Regions from separate parts of the Quadrisphaera sp. KR29 genome, predicted to be linked through region 2. Evidence: predicted binding sites of a transcription regulator. Region 2 holds the regulator's gene; each other region holds the start of a gene.
What was found. Region 2 encodes LexA, which represses DNA repair genes until DNA is damaged. Its sites were predicted from a motif close to TCGAACANNTGTTCGA; they were not measured.
Positions count from the first base shown of each region.

Region 1: a site for LexA is predicted at 3,099-3,114, ahead of ACUN9U_RS03500 (trans-sulfuration enzyme family protein). Genes of this name have one in related genera too.
Region 3: a site for LexA is predicted at 2,535-2,550, ahead of ACUN9U_RS04185 (DUF6504 family protein). Genes of this name have one in related genera too.

Region 1 covers NZ_JBQXXG010000003.1:13,064-22,504, reverse strand. Annotated here, with positions in the region: gene ACUN9U_RS03520 (Lrp/AsnC family transcriptional regulator) at 1-200, shown strand, start outside; gene ACUN9U_RS03515 (DUF3515 family protein) at 205-735, shown strand; gene ACUN9U_RS03510 (D-alanine--D-alanine ligase family protein) at 740-1,891, opposite strand; gene ACUN9U_RS03505 (sigma-70 family RNA polymerase sigma factor) at 1,939-2,874, shown strand; gene ACUN9U_RS03500 (trans-sulfuration enzyme family protein) at 3,149-4,399, shown strand; gene ACUN9U_RS03495 (MGDG synthase family glycosyltransferase) at 4,358-5,593, opposite strand; gene ACUN9U_RS03490 (DMT family transporter) at 5,587-6,492, opposite strand; gene ACUN9U_RS03485 (DMT family transporter) at 6,489-7,382, opposite strand; gene ACUN9U_RS03480 (polysaccharide deacetylase family protein) at 7,379-8,161, opposite strand; gene ACUN9U_RS03475 (response regulator transcription factor) at 8,158-8,895, opposite strand; gene ACUN9U_RS03470 (sensor histidine kinase) at 9,043-9,441, shown strand, end outside.
Region 2 covers NZ_JBQXXG010000006.1:99,245-108,685, reverse strand. Annotated here, with positions in the region: gene ACUN9U_RS07390 (OsmC family protein) at 1-305, shown strand, start outside; gene ACUN9U_RS07385 (NAD(P)/FAD-dependent oxidoreductase) at 329-1,513, shown strand; gene ACUN9U_RS07380 (Nramp family divalent metal transporter) at 1,601-3,112, shown strand; gene lexA (transcriptional repressor LexA) at 3,128-3,937, opposite strand; gene ACUN9U_RS07370 (purine-cytosine permease family protein) at 3,894-5,345, shown strand; gene ACUN9U_RS07365 (glycoside hydrolase family 2 protein) at 5,332-7,356, opposite strand; gene ACUN9U_RS07360 (extracellular solute-binding protein) at 7,467-8,834, shown strand; gene ACUN9U_RS07355 (carbohydrate ABC transporter permease) at 8,881-9,441, shown strand, end outside.
Region 3 covers NZ_JBQXXG010000003.1:147,699-157,139, reverse strand. Annotated here, with positions in the region: gene ACUN9U_RS04195 (MFS transporter) at 1-1,535, opposite strand, end outside; gene ACUN9U_RS04190 (SAV_6107 family HEPN domain-containing protein) at 1,620-2,057, opposite strand; gene ACUN9U_RS04185 (DUF6504 family protein) at 2,068-2,463, opposite strand; gene ACUN9U_RS04180 (monooxygenase) at 2,742-3,461, shown strand; gene ACUN9U_RS04175 (carotenoid biosynthesis protein) at 3,458-4,333, shown strand; gene ACUN9U_RS04170 (glycosyltransferase) at 4,330-5,454, shown strand; gene ACUN9U_RS04165 (phytoene desaturase family protein) at 5,572-7,086, shown strand; gene ACUN9U_RS04160 (methyltransferase domain-containing protein) at 7,098-7,916, opposite strand; gene ACUN9U_RS04155 (CDP-alcohol phosphatidyltransferase family protein) at 7,964-8,647, opposite strand; gene ACUN9U_RS04150 (polyprenyl synthetase family protein) at 8,733-9,441, shown strand, end outside.

The sequences.
Region 1 (9,441 bases), on a different contig from region 2:
TCGGGCGCGCCGACCAGGTCGCCTCGGCGCTCGCGGACCTGGAGGGGGTCATCGCCGCCGACGCCGTCACGGGCCCGTACGACGTGGTGGTGCACGTGGGCGCCCGCCCCGTCGACGACCTCGGCGCCCTGGTGCTGGGGCAGATCGCGGTCGTGCCCGGCATCGTGAGGACCGTCACGTGCACCGTCATGCGTGAATGAGGGGGTGCTCCCCCGCCCGCTGGTCGGCTGCCAGGTCCACCCCCTGGTCCGACGCGCCCCGGTCCTGCTCCTGACGGGCGTGGCGGCGGGCGCCCTGGCCGGGTGCGCCGGCGCCGTGGCCGTCGAGCCGGCCCCGCGCGGCTACGAGCCGGCATGCTCGCAGGTGTACACGGCGCTGCCCGACGAGGTCGCGGGCCTGCAGCGGCGCGCGACCACCGCCCAGGGCGCCGCCGCGTGGAGCGGGGTGCCCACCGGCAGCACCGGCGGCGGCGAGGTCACCGTGGTGCTGCGCTGCGGGGTCGAGCAGCTGAGCGCCCTGGACACCGCCGGCGGCTGCCAGGCGGTGGAGGGCGACGGGGCCGTGGTCGACTGGATCCCCCGCGAGGACGGCGACGGGCGCACGACCTGGACCACGTACGGCCGCGAGCCCGCGGTCTCCCTGCAGCTGCCGGCGGACACCGCGGTGACCACCTCCGTGCTCCCGGCGGTGGCGAAGGCGGTCTCGCTGCTGGAGCAGACCGCCGCGTGCTCCTGACGCGTCAGCGCAGGCCGGTGGGCCGCGCCAGGGCTAGGCGCAGCACCCTGTCGAGCAGCTGGGGGTAGGCCAGCCCGGAGGCGGCCCACAGCCGCGGAAACATCGACGAGGCGGTGAAGCCGGGCATGGTGTTGACCTCGTTGACCAGCAGCTGCCCGTCGGCGTCCAGGAACAGGTCGACCCGGGCCAGGCCCTCCGCGCCGACCGCGGCGAACACCTCCAGGGCCAGCGCGCGGGCCCGGTCGGCGACGCCGGCGGGCAGGTCCGCCGGGCTGTCCAGGCGCACGGCGCCGTCGTCGAGGTACTTGGCCTCGAAGTCGTAGAAGTCGCGCCCCGCGCCGACCACCACCTCGCCGACCACCGACGCGCGCGGCTCGGGGCGCACCCGCCCGCCGGCCCCCTGGACGAGCTCCTCCAGCACGCCGACCTCCAGCTCCCGGGGGGAGGCGACGGCGGCCTCGACGACCACCTTGGGGTCGTGGGAGGCGGCCAGCTCGACGGCCGCGGCGAGCTCGGCCGGGCCGGCCACCTTGGAGACGCCCATGCTGGACCCGGCGCGGGAGGGCTTGACGAACACCGGCCAGCCCAGCGCCGCCACCCGCTGCTCGCAGGCGGCGCGGTCGGCCTCCCACTGGTGGGCCAGCAGCGTCACCCACGGGCCCACGGGCAGCCCGGCGGCGGCCAGGACGGTGCGCGTGAAGCCCTTGTCCATCGACAGCGCCGAGGCCAGCACGCCGGAGCCGGCGTAGCGGACGTCGCCGAGCTCGAGCAGCCCCTGCAGGGTCCCGTCCTCCCCGTAGGGGCCGTGCAGCAGCGGCAGGACGACGTCGACGTCACCGAGCTCGCGGGGCGGGCGCCCGGGCTCGCTGACGCGCAGCGCCCTGTCGTCGGTGGCCACCGGCACCACGACGCCGGGGCCGTCGCCGGGACCGACCTCGGGCAGCGGGGCGCCCTCGCGGATGGACCAGCGGGCGGGGTCGTCCTCGGCGAGCACCCAGTGACCGGTGGGGGTCACGCCCACCGGGACGACGTCCCACTGCGACCTGTCCAGCGCCGCCAGCACCCCGGCGGCGGTGGCGCAGCTGATGGCGTGCTCGCTGGACCGCCCCCCGAAGACGACGGCCACCCGGGGACGCTCGCGCTGCGGCTCGGCCATGGCCAGCGACCCTAGCCGCCGCTCGCACCGGCCCCGTCCGGCGCGTCATGCTCCCACGGTGGCCCCCCCGCGCGGACGACGACCTGGCGCAGCGCTTCGAGGCCGAGCGGCCGCGGCTGGTGGCGCTGGCCGCCCGGCTGCTCGCCGACCGCAGCGAGGCCGAGGACGCGGTCCAGCAGGCGTGGCTGCGCCTCGACCGCGCCACCCGCCGCGCCGAGCCCGGCGAGGAGGTCACCTCGCTGGCGGCGTGGCTCACCACGGTCGTCAGCAGGCTCTGCCTGGACCGGCTGCGCCAGCGCAGCCCGGTGCTGGACGGCGACCTCGAGGAGCTTGCCGGGCCGGGTGCCCTCGTGGATCCGGCGCCCGGCCCCGACGAGGTGGTGGTGCGGGTGGAGGCCGTCTCGGCCGCCCTGGACCTCGTGCTCGACAGGCTCGGCCCGCGCGAACGCGTGGCCCTCGTGCTGCACGACAGCTTCGGCGTCGACTTCCCCGCGGTCGCCGAGGTGCTGGGCACCACGCCGGCCGCCGCGCGCAAGCTGGCCTCCCGCGCCCGGGCCCGCGTCGCCGGGCCCAGCGCCGGGCGGCGGGCAGCGCAGGCGGAGGTGGTGGACGCGTTCATGGACGCTGCGCGCGGCGGCGACCTCGCGCGCCTGCTCGAGCTGCTCGCCCCCGGCGCCGTCATCAGGGCCGACGCAGCGGCCGTGGCAGCGGGCACGCCCGCCCGCGTGGAGGGCCGCGAGCGCGTGGCGGCGTTCTTCGACGGCAGCGCCCGGTCTGCGCTCGCGGTGGAGGTGGACGGGCTGCCGGGTGCGGCGTGGTTCCTGCGCGGGGAGGCGGAGGTGCTCTTCGACGTCCTCGTCGACCTCGACGCGGCCGACGGGCCGGTGCGCGGCGTCGTGTTCCGCGCCGACCCCGACGTGCTGGTGCGCGTGCGCCGCCGTCGCCCCGGGGGCGTGCCCGACGCCCCGCCCGGTCACACCTGAGGCGCCCCACGCGTCGGGGTGGTGTGAAGACGATGAGCTGCCGCCAGCTGGGCGGCCCCTGCGACCACACCCACCGCGGCGCGAGCGCCGACGACGTCATCCAGGCCCAGGACCGGCACCTGCGGGAGGCGGTGCGCGCGGGAGACGCGGCCCACGAGCCAGCGCGCTCGGCCATGCGGGCCGCTGGCTGCGGCCCCGGCAGGCGCTGGGCTGGTACTCCGGCGTCAAGGAGGCGTTCGCGGGGCTCCCCGAGGACGACGCCTAGCCTGGGCGGGTGCACGACCCCCACGCCGGAGCCGCCTGGTCGCCCGAGACGCTGGCGGTCTCCGCCGGTCGCCCGCCCCGCATCCCGGACGCCCCCGTCAACCCCCCGGTGCAGCTGACCTCGACGTTCGTGGCCAGCACGGAGCCGGGCGCGCGCGGCTACGCGCGGTTCGCCAACCCGACGTGGGAAGCGCTGGAGGAGGTGCTCGCGCTGCTGGAGGACGCCCGCCCGGGCGACGGCGGCGGCGCACGGGCCTTCGCCTCCGGGATGGCCGCCGTCAGCGCCGTGGTCGAGCAGGTGCCCGTCGGCGGCCTGGTGGTCGCCCCGGAGGGGGCCTACAACACCACCCTGGGCCTGCTGGACCACCTGGAGGCCTCCGGGCGGCTGCGCCAGCGGCGGGTGCCCACCGCTGACACCGCCGCCGTCGTCGACGCGCTGGCCGGCGCCTCCCCCGGGGACCTGCTGTGGCTGGAGTCCCCGACCAACCCGCTGCTGGAGGTGGCCGACCTGCCGGCGCTGTGCGCCGCGGCGCGGGCGGCGGGGGTGCGCACGGCCGTGGACAACACCTTCGCCACCCCGCTGGTGCAGCAGCCGCTGGTGCTGGGCGCCGACGTCGTCGTCCACTCGGTGACCAAGTACCTCGCCGGGCACTCCGACGTGGTGCTCGGCGCGGTCGTGACCCGCGACGCCGACCTGCTCGCGGCGCTGGGGCGCCACCGCACGCTCACCGGCAGCATCCCCGGCCCCTTCGAGGCGTGGCTGGCGCTGCGCGGGGTGCGCACCCTGCACCTGCGCGTGCAGCGCTCGCAGGCCAGCGCCGCGGAGCTGGCGCGCCGCCTGGAGGGCCACCCCGCCGTGACGCACGTGCGCCACCCCTCCCTGCCGGCCGACCCCGGGCACGCGCGGGCGGCCGCGCAGATGCGCGGCTTCGGCTCGGTGCTGTCCGTCCAGGTGCGCGGCGGGGCGGCCGGCGCTGCCGCGGTGCAGGACGCCACCCGCCTGTGGCTGCCCGCCACGAGCCTGGGCGGGGTGGAGTCGCTCGTCGAGCGCCGCCGCCGCCACCCGCTGGAGCCGGCGGTGGTGCCGGAGGACCTGCTGCGCCTGTCCGTGGGGGTGGAGGACGTCGAGGACCTGTGGGCCGACCTGTCCCAGGCCCTCGACGCGGCGCTGGACCCGTCGCTGGACCCGTCGCTGGACCCGTCGCCGGACCGGGTCCCGTCAGCCGTCGCGGCGCGCGAGCACGGGCGCCAGCAGGGCTGAGACCAGCGCCGCGCCGGCCACCCGCCCCGGGCGCAGCGGGCGCGAGGCGCGCGCGGCCCAGCGGCGGGAGGTCAGGTCGACCACCTCCACCGCCCGCGGGTCGGCGGGCACCAGCAGGGACAGGACCGCCTCGGCGGGGTCGCCGAGGTCCGGACGGCTCCGCCCCCGGGCCAGCGCCGAGCGCAGCGCCGGTGCCAGCTCGGCGTCGGTGCGCGCCCACGGGGCCAGGCGGGCGGCCTCCAGCACGGCGGCGTTGGCGCGGCCGTGCCCGGGGATGCACCGGTAGCTGACGGCGGGCAGGCCGGCCACGAGGGCCTCGGTGTAGGACAGGCCACCGGCGTTCTGCACCAGCACGTCGGCGGCGCCCAGCAGCTCGTGCACGTCGCTGCGCCAGCCCAGGGCCACCGCGCCGGGGACCCGGGCGACCTCCGCGCGCAGCGCCTCGTTGCGCCCGCACAGCACCATCGGCACCAGCCCGGCCTCACCCACCCGGGCGGCGCTCTCCGCGACGTCGCCCAGCCCCAGCGAGCCCGCCACGAGCAGCGCCACGCGGCGCGAGCCGTCGATGCCCAGCTCGGCGCGCAGCTGCGCACCGCGCTCGGCGGGGACGGTGGTGAAGCGCTCGGGCACCAGCGGGCCGACCGCCCGCATGGCCACGCCGTAGTCCCGCCGGCCCTGCCGGGCGGTGGCCTCGGTGACCGTCCAGTGGTGGTCGACGCCGGGGTGCACCCAGGAGCGGTGCGCCGCGGGGTCGCACAGGTAGGTCACCACCGGCACGCGCAGCCGGCCGCGCGCGCGCAGGTGGCCGAGGGCCTGGCTGGCCAGCGGGTAGGTGGAGACCACCAGGGAGTACGGGCGCCGGCGCGACCACCGCAGCAGCCGGCGGCAGCTGGTGCGGCACAGCAGCGCGAGCAGCCAGCGCCAGAAGGGCGAGTCCTCCAGCACCCCGAAGAGCCACTCGAACAGGCCCGGGACGCGCCCGACGCTCTGGGTGTACCCCTGGCGCAGGAACAGCCCGGCGCCCGGCACGAGGGCGCGCAGGTGGTCCTCGACGTCGACGCGGACGCCGAGCGCGCGCAGCCGCCGGGCCAGCTCGTGGGCGGCGCCGTCGTGCCCCGCCCCGACGCTGCCGGAGACGACGAGCACGCTGGCCCACGGCTCGGGCTCGACCGGCTCGTCCGGGGTCTTCAGCACAGCTCCTCCTCGGGTGAGTGGGGTGGGTCGGCGAGGGCGGCGGGGGCGGGGCCCTGGTCGGCAGTGAGCCGGGCCAGCACCACGACGGCGCTGACCATGAGCGCCAGGCCAGCCACCTGCAGCACCTGCGCGCCGTCCCCGGCGGCGAGCCGCTCGCCGAAGGCGAGCGCCCCCACCGAGGCCGCCGCGACGGGCTCGGCGATGGTGATGGCCGGCTGGGAGGCGGTGAGCACGCCGACGCGGTAGCTGGACTGGTTGAGCACCACGCCGGCGGCGCCGGCGACCAGGAGCGCCCCCAGCGGCCAGCTGCCCAGGGCGGGCAGCAGCCCGTCGGCCTGCGCCCGCCCGGTGGTCTCCTTCAGCAGCGCCCCGGCCAGGCCCAGGGAGGTGCCGCCGCCCAGGCCGAGCAGCAGGGCGCGGTACCGGCCGCTCCCGGCGCGCGACAGCGCCGCCAGCGCCACCACGGCGGCCGCCCCGGCGGCGGTGCAGGCGCGCAGGGAGGCGGGCTCGGCCACCTCGGTGCCGCCACCGGGGCGCGCGGAGACGAGGAAGACGGCCAGGCCGACCACCACGGCGCTCGCCCACAGCCACTCGGCGCGCGCGGGGCGGCGCCCCTCGAGGACCACGGACAGCGGCAGGGCCAGGAGCAGGCCCGTCACCAGCAGCGGCTGCACCACCAGCAGCGCGCCCTGGGAGAGCGCGAGGGTCTGCAGCACGGCGCCGGCCAGCCCGAAGGCCAGGCCCACCAGCCACAGCGGCTGGCGCAGCAGGGTGAGCACCAGGCGCACCCCGGTGCCGCTGCCCTCGGGCGCGGTGGAGGCCGCCCGGTGCTGCGTGACCGTGGAGGTGGCGAAGCAGGCCGCGGCCAGCAGGGCCAGCACGACCGGCAGCGCGCTCACGCCGCCTCCCGCTGCGGGGAGCGGCCGGTGGCCGGCGGCTCGTGGAGGTCGGGCACGACCAGGGCGATGCCGATGACGCCGGCCACCATGAGCAGCGCCCCGACCACCTGCCCGGCCAGCGGCAGCGCACCGGCGGCGAGGTGCTCGGCGAAGGCGGTGGCGCCGATGGCGGCGGCCACGGCGGGCTCGGCGATGGAGTGCGCGGGCTGGGAGGCCGACAGGTGCCCGGCCGCGTACCCGGCCTGGGTGGCGACCAGGCCCGCCACGCCGGTCAGGACGACGCCGGCGGTGGCCGGGTCGAGCAGCGCGCCCGCGGGGTCGCGGCCGAGCAGGCCGACGACCTGCTTGAGCAGCGCGCTGGAGACGCCGATGAGGGCCCCGCCGGACAGGCCCAGCAGCAGCGCCTTGCGCCGGCGCAGCACCGTCTCGCCCAGCAGGGCCGCCAGCAGCGCGACGCCGGTCCAGCCGCCGGCCACCGCCAGCAGGTGGCCGGGCTCGGCGACGGGGGTGCCGCGGTCGGGGTCGGCGGCGACGACGAACAGCGCCAGCCCCACCAGCACCGCGAGCGCCGCGAGGACCTCCCCGCGGCCGGGCAGCCTGCGGGCCAGCGCGTCGGACAGCGGCAGCGCCAGCAGCAGCCCCAGCAGCAGGATCGGCTGCACGACGACGAGGGCGCCCCGGCTCAGCGCGAGCGCCTGCAGCAGGAGCGCAGCGACCGCGACCACCAGCCCGGCCAGCCACAGCGGGCTGCGCGCCAGGCGCAGCACCAGGCGCACCGGGGAGGTGCCCGTGCCCTCCTCGGCGTGCGCCACCGCCGCGCGGTGCTGGGCGACGGTGGAGACGGCGAAGCAGGCCGCCGACGCCAGCGCCAGCCACACGTCGGCCCTCACGCGGCCGCCCCCGTCGCCGGCAGGTGCTGCCAGAGCGGGCGCAGCTGCCAGCCGCGCTCGCGGACGGCCGCGACCAGCAGCGGCAGCGCCGCGACAGTCCCCCGCCACGAGCCGGGCACGGAGGTGCAGTCGGAGTCGTGCAGGAGCACGGTGCCCCCGCCGCCGTCCGGGCCCGGCGCGTCGCGGTCCAGGCCGGCCAGCGCGGTGGCGGCCACCTGCTCGCCGTCGTGGCCGAGCCAGTCGCGCCCCCAGGCCGTCCACAGCACCGGGCGCAGGCCGCAGGTCCGGGCCGCCCACAGGGTGCCGCCGGAGACGGCCCCGTAGGGCGGGCGGGTGTGGCGCAGCGCCGCGCGGACCCGCGCGGGGTCCAGGCCGCCGGCCGCGGCGTCGCCCACCACCGCGTCGCGGGCGCGCTGCAGGTCGGCGGCCAGCGCCGGGGCCGTGCGCGCCAGGTGGTTGCGGTGCTCGTGCCCGTGCAGGGCCACCTCGTGGCCGTCGGCCAGCAGCTGCGCCACGGCCCCGGGGTGGCGCTCGACCTGCCGCCCGAGCAGGAAGAACGTGGCGCGCACGCCGAGGTCGTCCAGCGCGCGGCGCACGGCGGGGGTGCCCTCGGGGTGGGGGCCGTCGTCGAAGGTGAGGGCCACGCTCCCGGGCGCCCCGCGCCCGAGCAGGCCCGGCACCACGCGCTCGCGCCAGCGCCCGCGGCCCAGCACCGCGGGGCCGGCGTGCCCGGCCACCGCCGCGCCCGCGAGCGCCGCGGCGAGCAGGCCCGGCCTCACGCGCCGCCCCGGGGCGCCCGGGGGTCGCCAGGACCCTCACCAGGACCCTCGCCAGCGGCGGCGGCGTCGTCGACGACGAGGTAGCCGGCCCCGCGGGAGGTCCGGATGCTCTCGCGCCCGAACGGCCTGTCGACCTTCTCCCGCAGCCGCCGCACGTGCACCTCCACCACGTTGGAGGCGCCGTCGTAGGCGGAGTCCCAGACGTGGTCGATGAGGTGGGTGCGCGAGAGCACCTGCCCGGGGTGGCGCATGAGCTCGGCGAGCAGGGCGAACTCCTTGCTCGTGAGCTCCACCGGCACCCCGTCGCGCTCGACCCGGCGGCTGCCCGGGTCCAGCTCGAGGTCGCCGACGCGCATCACCGCCGGGCGCGGCACCGCGCCGCGGCGCACCAGGGCGCGCACCCGGGCGAAGAGCTCGTCCAGGGCGAAGGGCTTGGTCAGGTAGTCGTCGGCGCCGCTGTCGAGCCCGCGGACGCGGTCGGCGACGTCGGCGCGGGCGGTGAGCATGAGCACGGGCGCCCAGCGGCGGCGCTCGCGCAGCTGGCGGGCCACCTGGAAGCCGTTGGGGGCGGGGATCATCGCGTCGAGCACCACGACGTCGTAGTCGTTCTCGGTGGCCGCCCACAGGCCGTCCGGGCCGGTGGCGGCCACGTCCACGGCGTAGCCCTCCGAGGCCAGGGCCCGGCGCAGCAGGCGCGCCATCGCCGCGTCGTCCTCGACGACGAGGACCCTCACGACGACACCCCCCGCGGGAGGCGCCGCGGCGCGCGGCGGGCGGTCATGCTGTCCTCTCGTCGGGCCGGTGCCGGGCGGGCCGTCGCGGGCTCGCGCTGGGAGCGCGCTGGACGGTCCGTCATGCAGGGTCGAGTGAGAGGGTGCCCGGTGCGAGATGACGGAGCGGTGAACCCCCACCGGCGCGTCGCCCGCGGGCCGGGGCGGCTGCTGCCCTCGGCGCTGCGCTCGCGGCTGGCGGTGCTCTTCGCGGCGGCGGTGGCCGTGGTCATCGCCGCGGCGGTGGGGCTGCTGGCCTTCGCCACCGACCGCCAGTTCGACGCCGCCGTCGACACCGGGCTCGACACGCGCACGTCGGCGCTGCGCCAGGCGCTGGAGCGCGGGGACGTGGGCGTGGTCCGCGACGACCCGATCGCCGAGCTGGTGGGCCCGGACGGGACGCTGGTGCAGACCTCCCCCGCCGCGGCCGTGCTGGCCTCGCGGGGGCGCTCCAGCGCGGGCTCGTCCTTCCTGCCGCCAGCGGTGCTCACCGAGGTGCGCCGCTCCGGC
Region 2 (9,441 bases):
CGGGCGAGGCCGCCGGTGACCGCACCACCCCCGAGCACCTCATGGCCGCGGCCACCGCCGCGTGCCTGCAGCAGTCGATCGGCATCGCCGCCTCCACGCAGGACGTCGACGCCAGCGGCGCGCAGGTCACCGCGCACGTCGTCCTCACCACGGCCGAGGAAGCGGGCTACACCTCGCACATCACGCTCGAGGTCAGCGGTCTCGCCGACGACGTCGCCGAGCGCGTGCTCGAGCAGGCCCAGCAGATCTGCCCCTTCACCAAGGCCCTGGCCGGCTCCGACCTCACCGTGAAGCTGGCCGCCTGAGCCGCGCTGGCAGACTCGCGGGCGTGGCGCAGCAGCAGGGTCCGGGGCCGGACTGGGACCTCGTCGTCGTCGGTGCCGGGCCCGCCGGCTCCGCCGCGGCGCTGGGAGCCCTGCACCAGCGCCCCGGCGCCCGGGTGCTGCTGCTCGACAGGGCCGACTTCCCCCGCGACAAGGTCTGCGGGGACGGGGTCGCCCCCCACGCCCTCGACGTGCTCGAGACCGTCGGCGTCACCGGCCTGCTCGACGACTGGCCGGTGGCGCCGCGGCTGCGGATCTCCGTGGTCGGGGCGCCCGGTGTGCCCGTGGTCGAGGAGGCGATGACCCGCCCGGCGCAGGTGGTCCCGCGCGCCGAGCTCGACGCCCGCCTCGTGCGCGCCGCCGCCGAGCGCGGCGCGGTGCTGCGGCGCGGGCGCGTGCGCGACGTGCTGCAGGACGGCGGCGGCGCCGGCGTCGTGCTCTCCGACGGCGAGGTGGTGCGCGCCCGCGTGGTGGTGGGCGCCGACGGCGCCCACTCCGAGGTGCGCCGGGCCCTGGGACCGGCGGCCGTGCCGCCGCAGCGGCGGGGGACGACGGCGATCGCCGTGCGCGCGTACGCCCCGGTGCGCCCCGAGCACGACGGCGTGCAGGTGCTGGCCTTCTCCCAGGACACCGACAGGCCCAGCTACGCGTGGTCGTTCCCCGTGGGCGACGGACGCGCCAACGTGGGGTTCGGGCAGCTGGTCGGCTCGCGCTCCTCGGCGGGGGCCGCACCCACGCGGGCGCGGCTGCTGGAGCGCCTGGAGGAGCTGCTGCCCGGCACGGCGGAGGGCGCCGAGCAGGTCGCCGGGCACCCGCTGCCGCTCTCGACGGGGCGCAGCTCGGTGTGGTCCGTGGGGAGCGTGCTGCTGGTCGGCGACGCCGCGAGCCTGGTCAACCCGGTCACGGGGGAGGGCATCTACTACGCCGTGCTGTCGGGGGTCCTGGCCGGCCGCGCCGCGGTGGGGGGCAGGCCCTACGCCGAGGCGCTGCGGGCCGCCCTCGGCAGCCACCTGCGCCACACCGACCTGGCGGCGCGCCTGGTGCGCAGCGACACCCTGCTGCACGCGGCGCTGCGCGCCTCCGCCCGCGACGCCGGCGTCTTCGACGACGTCGCCGACATCGGCCTGGCGCGGGGCCGCCTGACCCCCCGCGTGCTGCGCGGGATGGGTCGAGCTCTGCTCGCGGGCTGACGCCGGCTCTGCTCGCGGGCTGACGCCGGCGCCGCCCGCCTGCTGATCGTCTCGCGCGCCGGCGCCACCTGCGCCACGGTGAGCGGCATGTCCACCCGCGACGACGCGGCAGGCCACCGCGGCACCCCGTCTGACCACGGCTCCGGCGCGTCCCGCGCGTCCGGCGCCACCGGCACGTCGGTCCTGGAGCCCTTCCGGGGCTCCCGGCTGTCGGTCCCCGAGGTGCGGGAGATGCCGCGACCGCCGTCGCGGTGGCTCCCGCTCATCGGCCCGGGCATCATCGCGGCGGGCGTGGGCCTGTCCAGCGGCGAGTTCGTGCTGTTCCCCTTCATCGCCTCCCAGGTGGGGCTGGTGTTCGTGTGGGCCGCGCTGGTGGGCGTGGTCACCCAGTACTTCGTGACGATGGAGATCGAGCGGTACGCCCTGGCGACGGGGGAGACCGCGGTCACCGGCTTCAGCCGGTTCTGGCCGCACTGGGGCCTGGTCTTCGCGATCCTCACCTACGGCGCCAACCTGTGGCCGGGGTGGGCCACCAGCTCCGCCACGCTGATCAGCTTCCTGACCGGCGGCACCCCGCGCTTCATCGCGATCGGCCTGCTGGTGGCCATCGGCCTCATCCTCACCCTCGCCCCGGTGGTCTACGTGGCGCTGGAGAAGATCCAGATGGTCAAGGTGGCCGCGGTGCTGCTGCTCCTGGTCGTCGGGGCCTTCGCCGCCATCACCGCCACGGCGTGGCGCGACGTGCCGACCATCGTCACCGAGGCCCGCTTCCCCGCGGCCGAGCTCGGCTTCGCCACCCTCTTCGGCGCCATGATCTTCGCCGGCGCCGGCGGGGGGCAGAACCTCGTGCAGTCCAACTGGATCCGCGACAAGGGCTTCGGGATGGGCCACTACGTGCCGCGCCTGCAGAGCCCGGTCACCGGCGAGCCCGAGGCGGTGCCCAGCACGGGCTACGTCTTCAGGACCGAGGGGCCCGAGGGCGAGGAGAACCTGCGGCGCTGGCGCGGCTGGTGGCGCTTCGCCAACGTCGAGCAGCTGAGCACCTTCGTGGCCATCACCGTGGTCTCCATCTTCTTCACCTCGCTGCTGGCCTACTCCACCGTCTTCGGGCTGGAGGACCTGCCGAACGACATCCAGTTCGTCAGGGTCGAGGGCGAGCAGCTGGCCGAGGCGGTGGGCACCTGGTTCGGCGTCTTCTTCTGGATCATCGGGGCGTTCTCGCTGTTCGGGGCCGCGCTGGGCATCACCGACTACACCAGCCGGATGGCCGCCGACGTGCTCAAGACCAGCTACCTCAAGACCGCTGACGAGAGCCGCATCTACTTCTGGCTCACCTGGGGCCTGGTGGTCATCGGCTGCACGGTGCTGCTGGTCGGCTTCGACCAGCCCATCGCCCTGGTGGTCGTCTCCGCCACCGTCGGCGGGCTCATGATGACCATCTACTCGGCGCTGCTCATCGCCACCAACCGCAAGCTGCTGCCGGCGCCCCTGCGCGTCAAGGGCGTGCGGCTGGTGCTGCTCGTGCTGGCGATCCTCATCTACGGCACGGCGACCGTGCTGACGATCGGCCAGCAGGTCAGGAACCTCACGGGCGGCTGAGCCGCCCGGTGCGGGTCACAGGGAGCGCAGCACCGTCACGACGCGGCCCAGGACGGTGGCGTCGGTGCCGTCGATGGGGGAGTAGGCGGCGTTGCGCGGCATGAGCCAGACCCGTCCGTCACGGCGCTGCAGCACCTTCACCGTCGCCTCGCCGTCGATCATGGCGGCGACCACCTCGCCGTTCTCGGCGACGGGCTGGCGGCGGACCACGACGTAGTCGCCGTCGCAGATGGCCGCCTCGACCATGGAGTCACCGACCACCCGCAGCGTGAACAGCTCCCCCTCGCCCACCAGCTGGCGGGGCAGGGCGAAGACGTCCTCGACCTCCTGCTCGGCCAGCACGGGAGCGCCGGCGGCGATGCGCCCGACCAGCGGGACGAGGGCGGTCTCCTCGCTCTCGGGCGCCGCCTCGGCCAGGGCCGGGGTGCGCGCGACGTCGACCACCTCGATGGCCCGCGGGCGGTTGGGGTCGCGCCGCAGGTAGCCCTTGCGCTCGAGGGTGACCAGCTGGTGGGCGACGCTGCTGGGGCTGTGCAGCCCGACGACCTTGCCGATCTCCCGCATGCTCGGCGGGTAGCCCCGGCTGGCGACGGAGTCGCGGATGGTGTCCAGGACGGCGCGCTGGCGGCTGGTCAGGTCGTCAGCGCGGCTGGGGGAGCCCTTGCGGGCGGTCGTCGCCACGGACGCAGCGTAGTGGATCGGTGACGCCGCATCAAACACGCGTTCGACGCGCGGTGCGCCGCGGCGGACCCGGCGGCGGCGGACCTCGTAGTGTGCCGTCGTGCTGCCCCAGGAGACGCCGCCGCTGTCGCGGGTCGAGGTCAACGGCCTCAACGTCATCGACGAGTCCGAGCGGCGGGGCAGGCCCTCGAGCCTGTTCTGGCCGTGGTTCGCGGCCAACGTCTCGGTCTTCGGGATCAGCTACGGCGCCTTCGTGCTGGGCTTCGGGGTCAGCTGGTGGCAGGCGCTGCTCGCCGGCGTCGTCGGCGTCGTCGCCTCCTTCCTGCTGTGCGGCCTCGTGGCCCTCGGCGGCACCCGGGCCTCCGCGCCGACCATGGTCGTCTCGCGCGCCGCCTTCGGGGTGCGCGGCAACCGGCTCCCGTCGGCGATCAGCTGGGTGCTCACCGTGGGCTGGGAGACGGTGCTCGTCTCCCTGGCCGCGCTGGCCACCGCGACCGTCTTCACCACCCTGGGCTGGGGCGGCGGCGCGGTGACCAAGGGCGTCGCCCTGCTCGTCGTCGTCCTGCTGGTGGTCGGCGCCGGCGTCCTCGGCTTCGAGGCGATCATGAAGCTGCAGACCGTCATCACCGTGGTCACCGGCGTCCTGACGGTCGTCTACCTCCTGCTGAGCACCGACCTGGTCGACTGGGGCGCCGTCACCGCCACGCCCAGCGGGTCGGCGCAGGCCCTCATCGGCGCGACGGTCTTCACCATGACCGGCTTCGGGCTCGGGTGGGTCAACGCCGCCGGCGACTACTCCCGCTACCTGCCGCGCCACTCCTCCCGCCCCGGGGTGGTGTGGTGGACCACCCTGGGCGGGGCCGCGGCCCCCGTGGTCCTGCTGTGCTTCGGGGTGCTGCTGGCGGCCTCCTCGGCGGACTTCTCCGCCGCGGTGGCCTCCGACCCCATCGGCGCCCTCGCCGCGGGGCTGCCCACGTGGTTCCTCGTGCCGTTCGCGGTGGTCGCCGTGCTGTCGCTGGTCGGCGGGGCGGTGCTGGACATCTACTCCTCCGGACTGGCGCTGCTGTCCCTGGGCCTGCCCGCCCCGCGCTGGGTGGCGGCCCTGGTGGACGGCGCCCTCATGGTCGCCGGCGCCGTCTGCGTCGTCTTCTTCTCCGCCGACTTCCTCACCCCCTTCCAGGCCTTCCTCATCACCCTGGGCGTGCCGATCGCGGCGTGGGCGGGCGCGGCGATCGCCGACCTGGTCCGCCGCTCGGGCGCCTACGACGACTCCGCCCTCTTCGACCCCGCGGGCCCCTACGGCTCGGTGCGCTGGGGCCCGGTGGCCCTGCTGGTGCTCGCCACGGCGGTCGGCTGGGGCCTGGTGGTCAACACCGGCGCCGGGTGGCTGGCCTGGCAGGGCTACCTGCTGGGGCCCCTGGGCCTGGGCGGGCGCGAGGGCGACTGGGCCTACGCCAACCTCGGGGTGCTGGTGGCGCTGGTGCTGGGCTTCCTCGGGCAGCTGCTGCTGACCCCGTCCACCCGCGGGGCGGGGGCGCTCACCCGCCGGTGACCCCGCCGGTCACCCCACCCGCGACCTCGCCGGTCACCTCGCCGGTGACCAGGGCCCGCAGCCGCGCCAGCGGCAGCTTGGGCGTGCGGTCCTCGGACAGGAGGCCGTTGGCCTCCTGCAGCGTGTCGGCCAGCTGCGTGTAGCACCAGCCGGCCAGGGCGCCGTTGGCCAGGCAGGCGTTGGCCGCGCCCAGCAGGTCGCCCAGGCGGCGGGCGAAGTCCTCGGCGTCGGCCGCGGTGGAGTACCCCCAGGTCGCGCCCTCCGGGCGCGAGCCGCCGTCCACGGGCGGGGTGAAGCGCACCCCGCCGAACTCGCTGAGCACCAGCGGCCGCTCGGCGTCGGGCAGCTCGCCGGTCCGTGCGCCGCCGGCCACCCGCAGGCGCCGCCCGTTGGCCGTCACCCGGGGCGACGGCGACGACGGCGCGGGCACGCCCACCAGCGCCGCCACGGCCTGCGGTGAGCCGTAGCGCGCCAGCAGGTCCGCCCCCGTGTCGGTGTAGTCGTGCACGGTCCACAGGTCGGAGTCGGTGTGCTCCCACCCGTCGTTGCTGATGACCGGCCGCGTCGGGTCCAGGGCCCGGGTGAGCGCGGCCAGCGCCGTCGCGTACGCCCTCTCGCCGGGCTGCACGGCGACGTCCTGCACGCCCCAGCTCTCGTTGAGCGGCACCCACGCCACCACGCTGGGGTGGCTGGCGTCGCGGCGGACCACCTCCAGCCACTCCGCGGTGAGCAGGGAGACCGCCCGGGCGGTGTGGGCGTAGGCGTTGGCGGTCTCGGCCCACACGGTGATGCCGAGCCTGTCGCACCAGTGCAGGAAGCGCGGGTCCTCCACCTTCTGGTGGACGCGCACCGAGTCGAAGCCGAGGTCGGCGACCAGCTGGGCCTCCCGGCGCAGCCTGTCGGCGCTGGCCGCGAGGTGGGTGTCGGGCCACCAGCCCTGGTCGAGCACGGACCGCAGCTGCCGGGGGGTCCCGTTGAGCAGCAGCTGCCCGGCGCCGACGGACACCGAGCGCAGCCCCAGGTAGCTGGCCACGGCGTCCAGCTGCTCGCCGGGGGAGCCGGGCGGGCCGGCCAGCAGCCGCACCTGGGCGTCCACGAGGTGGGGCTGCTCGGGGTGCCACAGCAGCGCCTCGCGCTCCTGGCCGTGCCGCAGCAGCGGCACCGCGAGGCAGGCCTCGACCAGGGGCCCGCCGCGCTCGTCCGGGCCGGGGACGGCGACCACGGCCTCGGCGAGCACCCGCTCGCCGTCGTCGTCGCCGTCGGGGGAGCCGAGGGCCAGGCGCACGGCCAGGGACACGGGCCCAGGCGGCAGCGAGGACAGCTCGGCGACCAGGTGGACCACCGCCCCCGGCACGTCGGCGCGCCAGGTGAGGTGCTCGATGCTCACCGCGGGGACGACCTCGGCCCACACCGTCTGCCAGATGCCGGAGGTGCGGCGGTACCAGATGGCGTGGGGGGCGTCGTGCCAGTCCTGCTTGCCCCGCGGCAGCTCCGGGTCGCGGGCGTCGTCGACGGCGCGGACCACCAGCACGTGCTCGCGGTCCAGCAGGTCCGAGGCGGCGGGGTCGAGGAGCTCGGTGACGTCGGCGGAGAACGGCGTCTGCCCGCCGGTGTGCTCGGCCACGAGGTGGCCGTCGAACCACACCCGCGCGGCGTGGTCGACAGCGCCGAAGCGCAGCACCAGGCGGGAGCCGCCGGCGAGGTCCTCCGCGCCGGCGACGTCGCGCAGGCGCAGCCCGCGGCGGTACCACAGCTCAGCGAACGGGCCCTGCTCGCCGACGCCGGAGGCCTCGCTCTCCGGGGGGTAGGGGACGACGACGTCGCGCTCGAAGCCCGTGCGGTCGGCCAGGTCCGTCCTGCGCCACAGGCCTCGCGGGGCGGGGGCGCCGGCGGGCACCAGGCCCAGCTGCCAGGTGCCCGACAGGTCCGTCCAGCGCTCGCGCAGCAGCTGGGGGCGGGGGTGCTCGCCGCTCTGCGTGCTGGCCCGGGGGAGGTGCGCCGTCGTCGCCACGCCGCGGAGTGTGCCACGCCGCGCCGCGCGACGGACGCCGACGTTTCCATCGTTGCAAAGGGGGCCCTCGACCATGCAGACTCCGACCACGCACGACGAGGAGGTCGACGATGAGGACGACGCTGCCCGAGCAGCACCCCAGCCGCCGGAAGGTGCTGGCCGGGGGACTGGCGGGTCTGGGGGCCCTGGGCGTGACCGGCGGTCTGGCGGGCTGCGGCTCACCGCTGGCGGCCGGCGTGGCCGGCGCCCCGCTCAACCCCGACTCGGTGACGTTCTGGAACCTGTTCGGGGGCGGCGACGGCGCCCGGCTCCAGACGATGCTGGACGAGTACCGCAGGCAGCAGGGCTCGCAGGAGTCCCTGACCGCCGCCACCTTCGCCTGGGGCAACCCCTACTACACCAAGGTCGTGCTGGCGACGCTGGGCAACAAGCCGCCGGACGTCGCCGTCGCGCACGCCACCCGGGCGACCATCCTGGCCCAGGCCGGCCTGCTCGAGCCGATCACCGAGGACCTGCTGGGGCTGGCCGGCCTGTCGAGCTCCTCCTTCACCCCGTCGGTGTGGGAGGCCGGGAAGGTCGGCGACAGCTACTACACGATCCCCCTGGACACCCACCCCTACGTGCTGTTCTTCAACGCCGACGTCTGCGGGCAGGCGGGGCTGCTCGACGGGGACGGCAAGCTGGCGCCGATCCAGGGCAGGGAGGCCTTCGAGGCCGCGCTGACCGCCATCTCGCAGGTCACCGGGGGAGCCGCCTGGTCGGCCTCCAACGTCGGTGACACCTCCGGATCCTGGCGCCTGTTCCAGACCCTGTACTGGCAGATGGACGGCGCCACCGACTTCCTCGGCGACGACGGGCAGCAGCTCACCGTCAACGAGGAGCTGGCGCTGGAGACGATGGGCTACATCGGCGACCTCGCCGCACGCGGCCTGCTCACCCCGACGGTCGACTACGCCGGCGCCAGCACGCTGCTGTACACCGGCAAGGTCGGCTTCCAGACCCAGGGCGAGTGGGAGATCACCACCGCCCAGGGCATCGAGGGCCTGACGTTCGGCATGGTGCCGATCCCGCAGGTCTTCGACGCGCCGGCCGCCCAGGCCGACAGCCACACGTTCATCATCCCGCGCATGGAGCGCACCGACGCGCAGCGCGAGCTGGCCATGGGCTTCATCAAGTCGCTGCTGGACCAGTCCCTCACCTGGGCCGAGGGCGGCCACGTGCCGGCCCTGAGGGCCACGCTGGAGTCTCCCGAGTACCAGGCGCTGGAGCCCCAGGCGGACTACGCCGCGGCCGCCGAGATCGCCAAGTACGACCCGCCGGGCTGGTACTCCGGCTCCGGCTCCACCTTCGAGACGATCGTCGGTGCGCAGATCGGCCTCGTGCAGCAGCAGCTGGCGAGCCCGCAGCAGGCCCTGGACGCCATCAAGGAGCAGCTGCGCACCTACCTCGACACCCCGAGCCCCGTGCTCGGCTCGTGAGCCACGACCCGAGCAGCCACCGAGCAGACCTCGAGGGGACCCCCAGATGACCACCCTGACCACTCCGCCCCCGAGCTCGTCGGCCGCGCTGCGCCCCGACGGCTCACCCGACACCGGCACCAAGGTCAAGACCCAGGACGCCCGCGCGGGCTGGCTCTTCCTGGCGCCGTTCGCGTTCTTCTACGTGCTCTTCCTCATCGTCCCGACGATCTACATGATCGTCGCGAGCTTCTTCAACACCTCGCTGGTGCGGCCGGGGCTGGGCAGCTTCGCCGGCTTCGCCAACTACGCCGAGATGTTCGGCCGCGCCGACTTCTGGTCGGCCATGTGGCACACCCTGCAGTTCACCCTCTACACGACCCCGCCGCTGGTCGTGCTGTCCTTCGTCTTCGCGGTGCTGGCCAACCGGCTCAAGCGCGGCCAGTGGTTCTACCGGCTGGCCTTCTTCCTGCCCTTCGTGCTGCCCTCGGCCACCATCAGCCTCATCTGGGTCTTCATCTTCACGCCGGCGACAGGGCTGTGGCCGACCGTGCAGGGCTGGCTCGGCATGGACCCGACGGCCGTGCTGGCCGACCCGAAGTGGGCGATGGTCGGCATCGCCGTCGCC
Region 3 (9,441 bases), on a different contig from region 2:
CCCGCGGCCAGTCCGACCGACGTCCCGACCGGGGCTCCCGGCGCTGCGTCGGCGCCCGGACCCACCCCGGGCAGGCCCTGCGCCGCGGCGTAGGAGGCCGACAGGCGCCGGTACTGGGGGCTGGCCAGCGCCAGGAGCGTGGCCACCAGGCCCATCGCGCCGATGACGACGAACACCAGGGCGATGGCGCGGGCCTGCCCGGTGCCGAACCAGCCGCCGATCGCCCGCGCTCCCGCGCCGTCCCCGCTCATCAGGGGGACGACGACGAACTGCGTCAGCGGGCCGACGAGGAAGGCGGTGACCGGTGCCGCGGCCTGCTCGACGCTCTGGGCGAAGCCGAAGACGCGTCCCTGCCGCTCGTAGGGCACCACGCGCTGGAGCACGGTCTGCTCCGCCGCCTCGGCGAAGGGCATGAGCAGCATGAACACCGCCATGGCCACCGCCAGGCTGACCACCGAGGCGACGAGCGGGAAGAGCATCGTGGCCGTCCAGGCGGCGACGTTGACGAGCAGCAGCAGCCTCACGGGCCGGGTGCCCAGCCCGAGGCGCGCCACCAGCAGGCCACCGACGATCATCAGGGCGCTCAGCCCGCCCCACAGCAGGCCCCAGACCTGCACCGAGACCAGCGAGAGGCCGTAGGCGTCCATGAGGGCCATGAAGCCGCCGCCGATGAAGTTGTTGAAGCAGCTGAAAGCGATGAGCGGCACCAGGCCGGGCACGCCGCGCACCAGCCGCCAGGTGCCGCGCAGGTCCACACCGCCGGCGCCGCCGGCGCCACCGGACGGCCCGACCGCGCTGGCGGGCCCCTCGCCGGCCCCGACCCCGTCCCCGTCGTCGGCCCCGTCGTCGGCCCCGGCCCGCTCACCGGGGGGCAGCGGCGCACCCGGTGCGGGCTCGGGGACGTCGACCCGCGCCAGGTGCACCACCGACGCGGCGAGCACGACGAGGGCGAGCAGCAGCACGTGGAGCATCCCGCCGGAGGCCACGAGCACCCCGCTGATCACGGAGGTGACGAGCATGGAGGTGCCGCTCACCGTGCCCACCAGGCCGTTGGCGCGGTCGCGCCGGTCCTCCGGGACGAGCAGGGTCACCAGGGTGGGCAGCGCGATGGCGCGGGGGTTGCCGGCGATCACCCCGAGCATGAGCAGCACGATGAACGCCCACAGCTGCCAGGACCCTACGTCGCGGAAGGCCTCGGCCGGCGTCAGCAGGTACAGCGCCAGGCACACGGCGTAGACCGCTGCCGAGACCAGCGCGGAGGCCTGCATGACGGCGCGCTTGCGGTGGTTGTCGACCAGGCTGCCGAACCAGATGCCGGTGGCCGCCGTGGCGACCACGAAGATCCCCGCGATCATGCCGGTCGCGAAGACGGACCGGGTCTCGAGGAAGACCCAGAACGTGATGGCGAACCACACCGTGTAGTTGATGACCGACACCACGGCGCTGCTCGCCAGCAGGTGGGCGAACACCCGCTGCGTGCCGTGGCGCAGGTCGAGGCGGGGCGGGACCGGCGCTGCCGGGTCGGCGGTGCTCACTGCGGCTCCTGAGGGGTCGGGCGTGCCGTCACCACGATGACCGCCGGAGCCCCCGCCAGTCATCGGGTTTCTCCGCGGACGCGCTCAGCTGGCGGCGAGCGGCAGGCCGCCCAGCCACACCCGCACGTCGAGCAGGTCCGCGACCAGGGCGGTGAAGGCCTCCGCCTGGGCCAGGTGGGTGTCGGCCTCGGGGGCCAGCACGGCGGCGCCGCGGCCGCTCTCGACGGCCGCGCGGCGCTCGGCGGCGGCGCCGAAGTACAGCGCCCACCCCTCGACCTCGGGGGCGAGGGCGACCAGCGACTCCCAGACGTTGACCGGGCCCCTGCGGCGCCCGCCGACCACCTGACGGGCGGCGACGACGGCGGCACCGGCGCGCAGCGCGGCGAGGTGCGCCTCCACGAAGCGCTCCGCCGGGTCGGTGGCGGCAGCGGCCAGCGACAGCTCGGTGGCGGCGCGCTCGAGCAGCCTGACAGCACCCGGAGGGGCGGGCGCCTGCGCGGCGGCGGGGCCGCGGGGCCTCACGGCCGCCACGTCAGTCCACCACCCGGACGAGGCGCCAGCGCCCGCCGTCGTCCTGGTCACCGCGGGCGGCGGCCGGCTCGCAGGCGAGCTCGAACGTGCCCGGCTCGACCCCGAAGCCGGCGCTGGCGACCACGCGCCACACCTGCTCGTCAGCGGCTGGCCCAGCGGGCCTCGCGCCCCGCTCGCGGGCGAGGGCGCTGCTGCCGCTCACCTCGACGGCCTCGCCGCGCAGGGCCCTGGCCGCGACGCCCTGCCACCACGGCAGGCGCGCGCTCCACGTGGCCAGCACCTCGCGGACCACGAACAGGCGCCCGCGCCACACGAAGGCCGTGGGCGCGCCGGGCTCCCCGCGCCCACCGCTCTGCCCGACCCTCACGTGCACGACCTCGTCGAACGACCGGCTCACAGCTCCTCCTCCTGAGGCACTGGCGGCGCGGCCCCGGGGCTTCCCCTCCCCGGTGGCCGCGCCCACCGTCACCGAACACGTGTTCGACAGCAGCAGTGAACCGCTGGTCACGCCGCTCGTCAACCCGCTGTCCATGGCGCAGACGCTGCCACCGGGGTCCGACAACGCGCTCCGACCTGCAGCGACGCCCTGGCGGCCTCCCAGCGGCGGCCGAGCGGGGCGAACGGGTGTGCGGGCTCGGCTCGGCCGCACGGGTGGACCGCGGCTACCGTGCTGCCGTGGCAACCGAGCGCGCCGACGCCGGCAGCGTCCCCGCGTGCGCGGTCCTGCACCTCTGGCGCGTGCCCACCTCCGCCGTCCCCGTCGCCGTGGCCAGGATGGCCCTGGACCGCCGGCGCCTGCGCTCCAGCGGGGCGGCCTTCTGGAAGCTCCTGGGCACCGGGGACGGGCGCACCTTCACCCCTCGCGACGCGGACCCGCACCACTGGGCCGTCCTCACCACCTGGGACGACGAGGCGGCCGCGACGGCCTTCGAGCGCTCGCCGGTGGTGCGCGCCTGGGACCGGCTGGCCGCCGAGCGCCTGCGGGTCGAGATGGTGCCCGTGGCCAGCCGCGGCCAGTGGTCGGGTCGCGAGCCGTTCGGAGACCCCGCGCCCACCCGCGCCGGGGCCACCGGCCCGGTCGCGAGCATCACCCGCGCGCGGATCCGCCTGGGCCGCGGACGCTCCTTCTGGGGCGCCGTCCCCCCGGTCTCCGCCGACCTCGGCGCCGTCCCCGGCCTGCGCCTGGCGGTCGGCATCGGCGAGGCCCCCGTGGGGCTGCAGGGCACCTTCAGCCTCTGGTCGGACTCGGCCTCGCTGCGCGACTTCGCCCACCGGCGCGCCGCCCACCGCGACGTCGTGGCGCGCACCGCACGGGAGCGCTGGTACGCCGAGGAGCTCTTCGCGCGCTTCTCGGTCCGCTCGCTGGAGGGCACGCACCGCGGGACCACCCCGTGAGCGCCGCCGGTACCGCGCAGCTGCGCCGGCCGCTGCCCACGGCCCGCGGGCAGCGCGCAGCGCTCGTGCTGGCCGCGGTCGCCGTCCTGCTCCAGGTCGCCCACCCGCTGCTGTCCGGGGACGTGCTGACCACCGCGACGGTGGTGTCCGTGCTGGTCTTCGCCGCGGCCTCCCTGGTCAGCGCCGCGGCCACCCACGGCGCCCGGGCGGCGGTGGTCCTGGCCGCCGGTGCCGGCGGGGTCGGGCTGCTCGCCGAGGCCGTGGGGGTCAGCATCGGCTTCCCCTTCGGCGACTACGCCTACGCGGGGACGCTGGGCCCGCAGGTGCTCGGCGTGCCCGTCGTGGTGCCGGCGGCCTGGCTGATGATGGCCTGGCCGACCGCGCTCGCCGGCCGCTCCGTGGTGGACCTGCTGCGCCGCCGCGGCGTCCCCGTCCCGCACTGGGCCGCGGTGCCCCTGGCGGCGTGGGCGCTGACGGCGTGGGACCTCTCCCTGGACCCGCAGATGGTCGCCGCGGGCCACTGGGCCTGGGAGCACCCGGCGCCCGCGCTGCCGGGGATCCCCGGCATCCCGCTGACCAACTACGCCGGCTGGCTGCTCGTGTCCCTGGTCGTGCACGCCGTCCTGCACCTCGGCGTCCCGCGCGGCGTGCGGCCGGGGGTCTCCCCCGCGGCCGCCCTCGGGGCCGGGGCGCCGGCGCTGCTGCTCGGCTGGACGTGGCTCGGCTCGGCGCTGGGGAACGCCGTCTTCTTCGGGCGGCCGTGGGTGGCGCTGTGGGTGCTCGTCGTGATGGGCGTGGTCGCGCTGCCGGCGCTGGCCCACCTGCGCCGCCGCCGACCGGTCCCCGGCGCGCCCCCCGCCACGGGCGCGTGAGCGCCGGGCTGCGGGCGGTGCAGGCGGCCAGCGCCGCCGCCGTGCTCCTCGCCGCCCACACCGCCGTCAACGCCGCGCTGCTGCGGCGCCCGGCCGGCGCCCCGCCCCCGGTGGCCGAGCGGGTCAGCGTGCTGCTGCCCGTGCGCGACGAGGCGCACCAGGTGGGCGGCGCCCTGGCGGCGGTGCTGGCGAGCACCGGCGTGCCCGACCTGGAGGTGCTCGTCCTCGACGACGGCTCCGCCGACGGCACGGCCGCCGCGGCGCGGGACGCCGCCGCTGGCGACCCGCGGGTGCAGGTGCTGGCCGGAGCGCCCCTGGCGGCGGGCTGGCTGGGCAAGCCGCACGCCCTCGCGCAGCTGGCGCACGCCGCCACCGGGTCGGTGCTCGTCTGCCTGGACGCCGACGTCCGGCTCGCCCCGCGCGGCCTCGCGGCCACCGTCGACCTGCTGCGCCGCCACGGGCTGGCGCTGGTGAGCCCCTACCCGCGCCAGGTGGCGGTGACGCCGGCGGAGCGGCTGGTGCAGCCGCTGCTGCAGTGGAGCTGGCTGGCCACGCTGCCGCTGCGGCTGGCCGAGCGCTCACCGCGCCCGTCGCTGTCGGCGGCGAACGGCCAGCTCATGGCGCTCGACGCCGCGGCGCTGGAGCGCGCGGGAGGCTTCGCCGCGGTGCGCGCGGAGGTGCTCGACGACGTCGCGCTGGTGCGAGCCGTCAAGGCCGCCGGCGGCCGCGGCGGGGTGGCCGACGGCACGGCGCTGGCCACCTGCCGGATGTACGACGGCTGGCCGGCGCTGCGCGACGGGTACGCCAAGTCGCTGTGGTCGGCCACGGGGTCGCCGGCCGGGGCCGCGGCGCTCGTGGCGGCCCTCGCCGCCGTCTTCGTGCTGCCACCGGCCGCAGCCCTGACGGGCCTGGGCGGGCGCGCGGGGCGGTGGGCGGGCCTGGCCGGGTGCGCCGCGGGCGTCGCCTCGCGGGCGGTCGCCGCCCGGCGCACCGGCGGTCGCGCCTGGCCGGACGCCCTCGCGCACCCGGTGTCCGTCGGCGTGCTGTGCGCCCTGGTGGTGCGCTCCTGGCGCCTGCGCCGCACCGGCGGCCTGGCCTGGAAGGGCCGCGCGCTGCCCTGAGGTCGCCCGTGGGTGGATCCGGTCCCGTCCCTCGCGGGCGCAGGGTGGCCCTGGTCCCGTCTGACGGGACCAGGGCCACCCTGCGCCCGCGGGGGGCGGGCGCCTACCGTGGCGGGCGTGGCCCGGGTGATCGTCGTGGGCGCGGGCCTGGGCGGGCTCGCCGCCGCAGCGCGCCTGGCCGCGCTCGGCCACGACGTCACCGTCTGCGAGCAGGCGGACGCCGTCGGCGGCAAGCTCGGCTGGTACGAGCACGAGGGCTTCGCCTTCGACACCGGGCCGAGCCTGCTCACCTGGCCCGACCAGCTGCGCCACCTCTTCGCCGCCGCCGGCGCCCGGCTCGAGGACGCGCTGGACCTGCGGCCGGTGGCACCGACCGACCACCGCTTCACCGACGGGTCCCGCCTCCACCTGTCCGACGACCTCGGCCCCGGCTGGCGCCGCCTGCTGGACCGCGCCCGCCGCATCTGGGAGGCCACCGAGGGCCCGTTCCTGTCCTCCCCGCTGCACGGTCCGCGCACGCTCGCCCGCCTCGCCGCGGGCCGCGGGGGCGTGAGGGCGCTGGCCACCATCGCCCCCGGCACGTCGCTGCGGGCCCTGGCCGAACAGCACCTCGACGACCCCCGGCACGTCGCCCTGGTCGACAGGATGGCCACCTACACCGGCTCCGACCCGCGGCGCGCCCCGGCGGCCCTGGCCTCGGTGCTGCACCTGGAGCTCACCGGTGGCTCCTGGTACGCACCCGGCGGCCTGCGGCGGGTGGTCGACGCCGTCGCCGACCTCACCCGCGAGCGCGGCGCGCGCGTGGTGGTCAGCGAGCGGGTGGAGGAGGTGCTGGTCGAGGGGGGTCGAGCCGCGGGCGTGCGCCTGGCCGGCGGACGGCGGCTGGCGGCCGACGTCGTCGTCGCCAACGCCGACGCCGCCGCGCTGTACGGCGTGCGCACCCCGCCCGGGCAGCACCCGCTGCTGCCCGCCGGGGCAGCGCGGCGCACCCGCGGCGCGCGGGCCGGCCTGGCCGCGACCACCCCGTCGCTGTCGGGGTTCGTGCTGCTGCTGGCCCTGCGCGGGCGCACGCCGGACCTGGCCCACCACACGGTGCTCTTCCCGGACCTGGCCGGCGCCGGCTACGACGACGAGTTCGACGCCGTCTTCGGGTCGGGACGACGACGGGGGCGCAAGAGCGCGGTGCCTGACCCGGCGGTCTACGTCAGCGCCCCCGACGACCCCGCGCTGCGTCCCCACGACGACGCCGAGGCGTGGTTCGTGCTGGTCAACGCCCCCCGTCACGCCCCGCACGACCCGCGCGCCGGCGTGGACTGGCGCGCACCGGGGTTCGCGGACGCCTACGCCGAGCACGTGCTCGCGGTCATGGCGGCCCGCGGCCTCGACGTGCGCGACCGCGTGCTCTGGCGCCAGGTGCGCACCCCGGCCGACCTGGAGGCGGCCACCGGCAGCGTGGGCGGCTCGATCTACGGCTCCTCCAGCAACGGCGCGCGCGCGGCGTTCCTGCGCCCTGCCAACCGCTCCCCCGTGCCGGGGCTGCTGCTGGTGGGCGGCTCCAGCCACCCCGGCGGCGGGATCCCTCTGGTGCTGGCCTCGGCGGCGATCACCGCGGGCCTGGTCGGCCCGGCCTGACCTCCAGCGGCTCAGGGCAGGCGGACCAGCAGCTCCCCGTGGAGCAGGGCGATCCACCCGTCCTCGGCGCCCGCCCAGCGCCGCCAGGACGCGGCGACCTCCTCCAGCTGGGCGGCCGTCGCGGCGCCGGTGGCAACGGCCTGCTCGGCGAAGGCCGACGCCGTCGCCCGGCCCGCCCACGACGTGCCCCACCACTGGCGCTCGGCGGGTGAGGCGTAGCACCACGCCGACGCGCTGGCCGTGACGCTGCCACCGCTGCCGCCGTCGCCGGTGAGGCCCGCCGCGCGGGCCCAGGCGAGCAGGCGCCGCCCGGCGTCGGGCTCCCCGCCGTTGCCGCGCGCCACCCGCTGGTAGAGGTCCAGCCATGCGTCCAGGCCCGGCTCGGGCGGGTACCAGGTGGTGGCGGCGTAGTCGACGTCGCGCACCGCCAGCAGCCCCCCGGGGCGCAGCACGCGCGCCGCCTCCCGCAGCGCGCCCACGGGGTCGGGCAGGTGCTGCAGCACCTGGTGGGCGTGGACGACGTCGAAGGTCGCGTCGGCGAAGGGCAGCGCCAGGGCGTCACCGGTCACCCACTCGACCGCGGCGCCGCGCCGCTCGGCCAGGGCCGCCGCCTCGGCGAGCACGCCGGGCGCCGCGTCGAGGCCGACCACCCGGCCGGGCGCGACGCGCCCGGCGAGGTCGACGGTGATGGTCCCGGGGCCGCAGCCGAGGTCGAGCAGGTCCAGGCCCGGGCGCAGGTGGTCCAGCAGGTAGCCGCAGGAGTTCTCCGCGGTGCGCCAGCGGTGGGAGGCCAGGACCGGCTCGGCGTGCCCGTGCGTGTACGTGCTCACACCCCGAGCGTGCACCTGCGTCTCACCCAGCGGAACCCGCGTCTCGACTACTGAGACGGTAGGGACCGGCGCACCGCCACCAGCAGCTGCAGCAGCCCGACCAGCGCGGCCACCGCCGCCGCCCACGCGCCGACGCCCGCCCACGTGGCGGCGACCTGCGGGTAGGTGCCGCAGCCCAGGGCGAACATCGCCGCCACCGCCACGCGCGTCGGGCGCTCGGAGACGGTCACCGCCCCCGGCCCGGCCATCCCCTCGGCCTGGGCGCGGGCGCGCACGTACTCGTGCAGCTGGCCGGCGCCCAGCGCCACGAGCACGGGCAGCGCGGGCGCCCCGAGCAGCCACAGCACCCCCAGGGCGGCGGCGTCGGCCAGGCGGTCGCAGGCGGCGTCGAGCACCGCACCGCTGCGGGAGGCCGTGCCGCCCAGCACGGCGACGGCGCCGTCCAGGCCGTCGGCCAGCGCCGCCGCTGCGAGCAGCAGCGGCACCAGCAGCGCCCACCGGCCCCCAGCGTGCACCTGCGCGGCCGCGGGGACCAGCGCCACCAGGGCCAGCAGCAGGCCCACCACCGTGATCGCCGAGGGCCTCACGCCCGCCGCGGCCAGCGGTGAGGCCACCGCGCGCACCCCGCCGAGCCAGGCGCGCACCAGGGGCGAGGCCGCGGTGCCGCCGTGGGCCGCTGACCAGCGCCTCAGGTGCTCCTCGCGGGTCACCTCCCGCGCCCCACCGGCCACAGCTGGTGACCCTAGACGGTGACGCGCGTCCCTCGAGGGGCGCCGACCGTCGATCGCGGGCCCCGGTCCCGCATAGGCTCCCCGCGTGAGTCCGGCCCACGTCCTCGACGCCGATGACCTGCGGGCGCGCGTGCAGACCGAGCTGGACGCCGTCCTGGCGGGCCAGGCGGCGGTCCTGGCCGACGTCAGCGACGACTGCGACGCCCTCGTGGCCGCCGTCGCCCGGCTGGTCGCGGGCGGCAAGCGCCTGCGCCCGGCGTTCTGCTGGTGGGGCTGGCGCGGCGCCGGCGGCGACCCGGCCGACCCCTCCGCCGGCGAGGCCGTCATCCGGGTGGCCACGGCGCTGGAGCTGTTCCAGGCGGCAGCGCTCATCCACGACGACGTCATGGACGCCTCCGACACCCGGCGGGGCATGCCCGCCACGCACCGCTACTTCGCCAGCATCCACGGCGAGGGCCGCTGGGACGGGGACGCCGACAGGTTCGGCGACGCCGGCGCGATCCTGTCCGGGGACCTGTGCCTGGCCTGGTCCGACGAGGTCTTCCGCAGCGCGCAGCTGACCTCTGACCGCCGCCGCGAGGCCGAGCTGGTCTTCGACCGGATGCGCACCCAGCTCATGGGCGGGCAGTACCTCGACATGCTCGCGCAGGCCGCACCGCTGCGCCGCATCGCCGCCGCCGCCGTGCACGGCGGCGGGTCGGGCGGCGCCGCCCCCGCCCCCCGCCGCAGCGACGACGGGGCCGGGCCCGAGGCGGCCGACGAGGCCGCCCTGCGCCGCGCCGAGGCCGACGCCC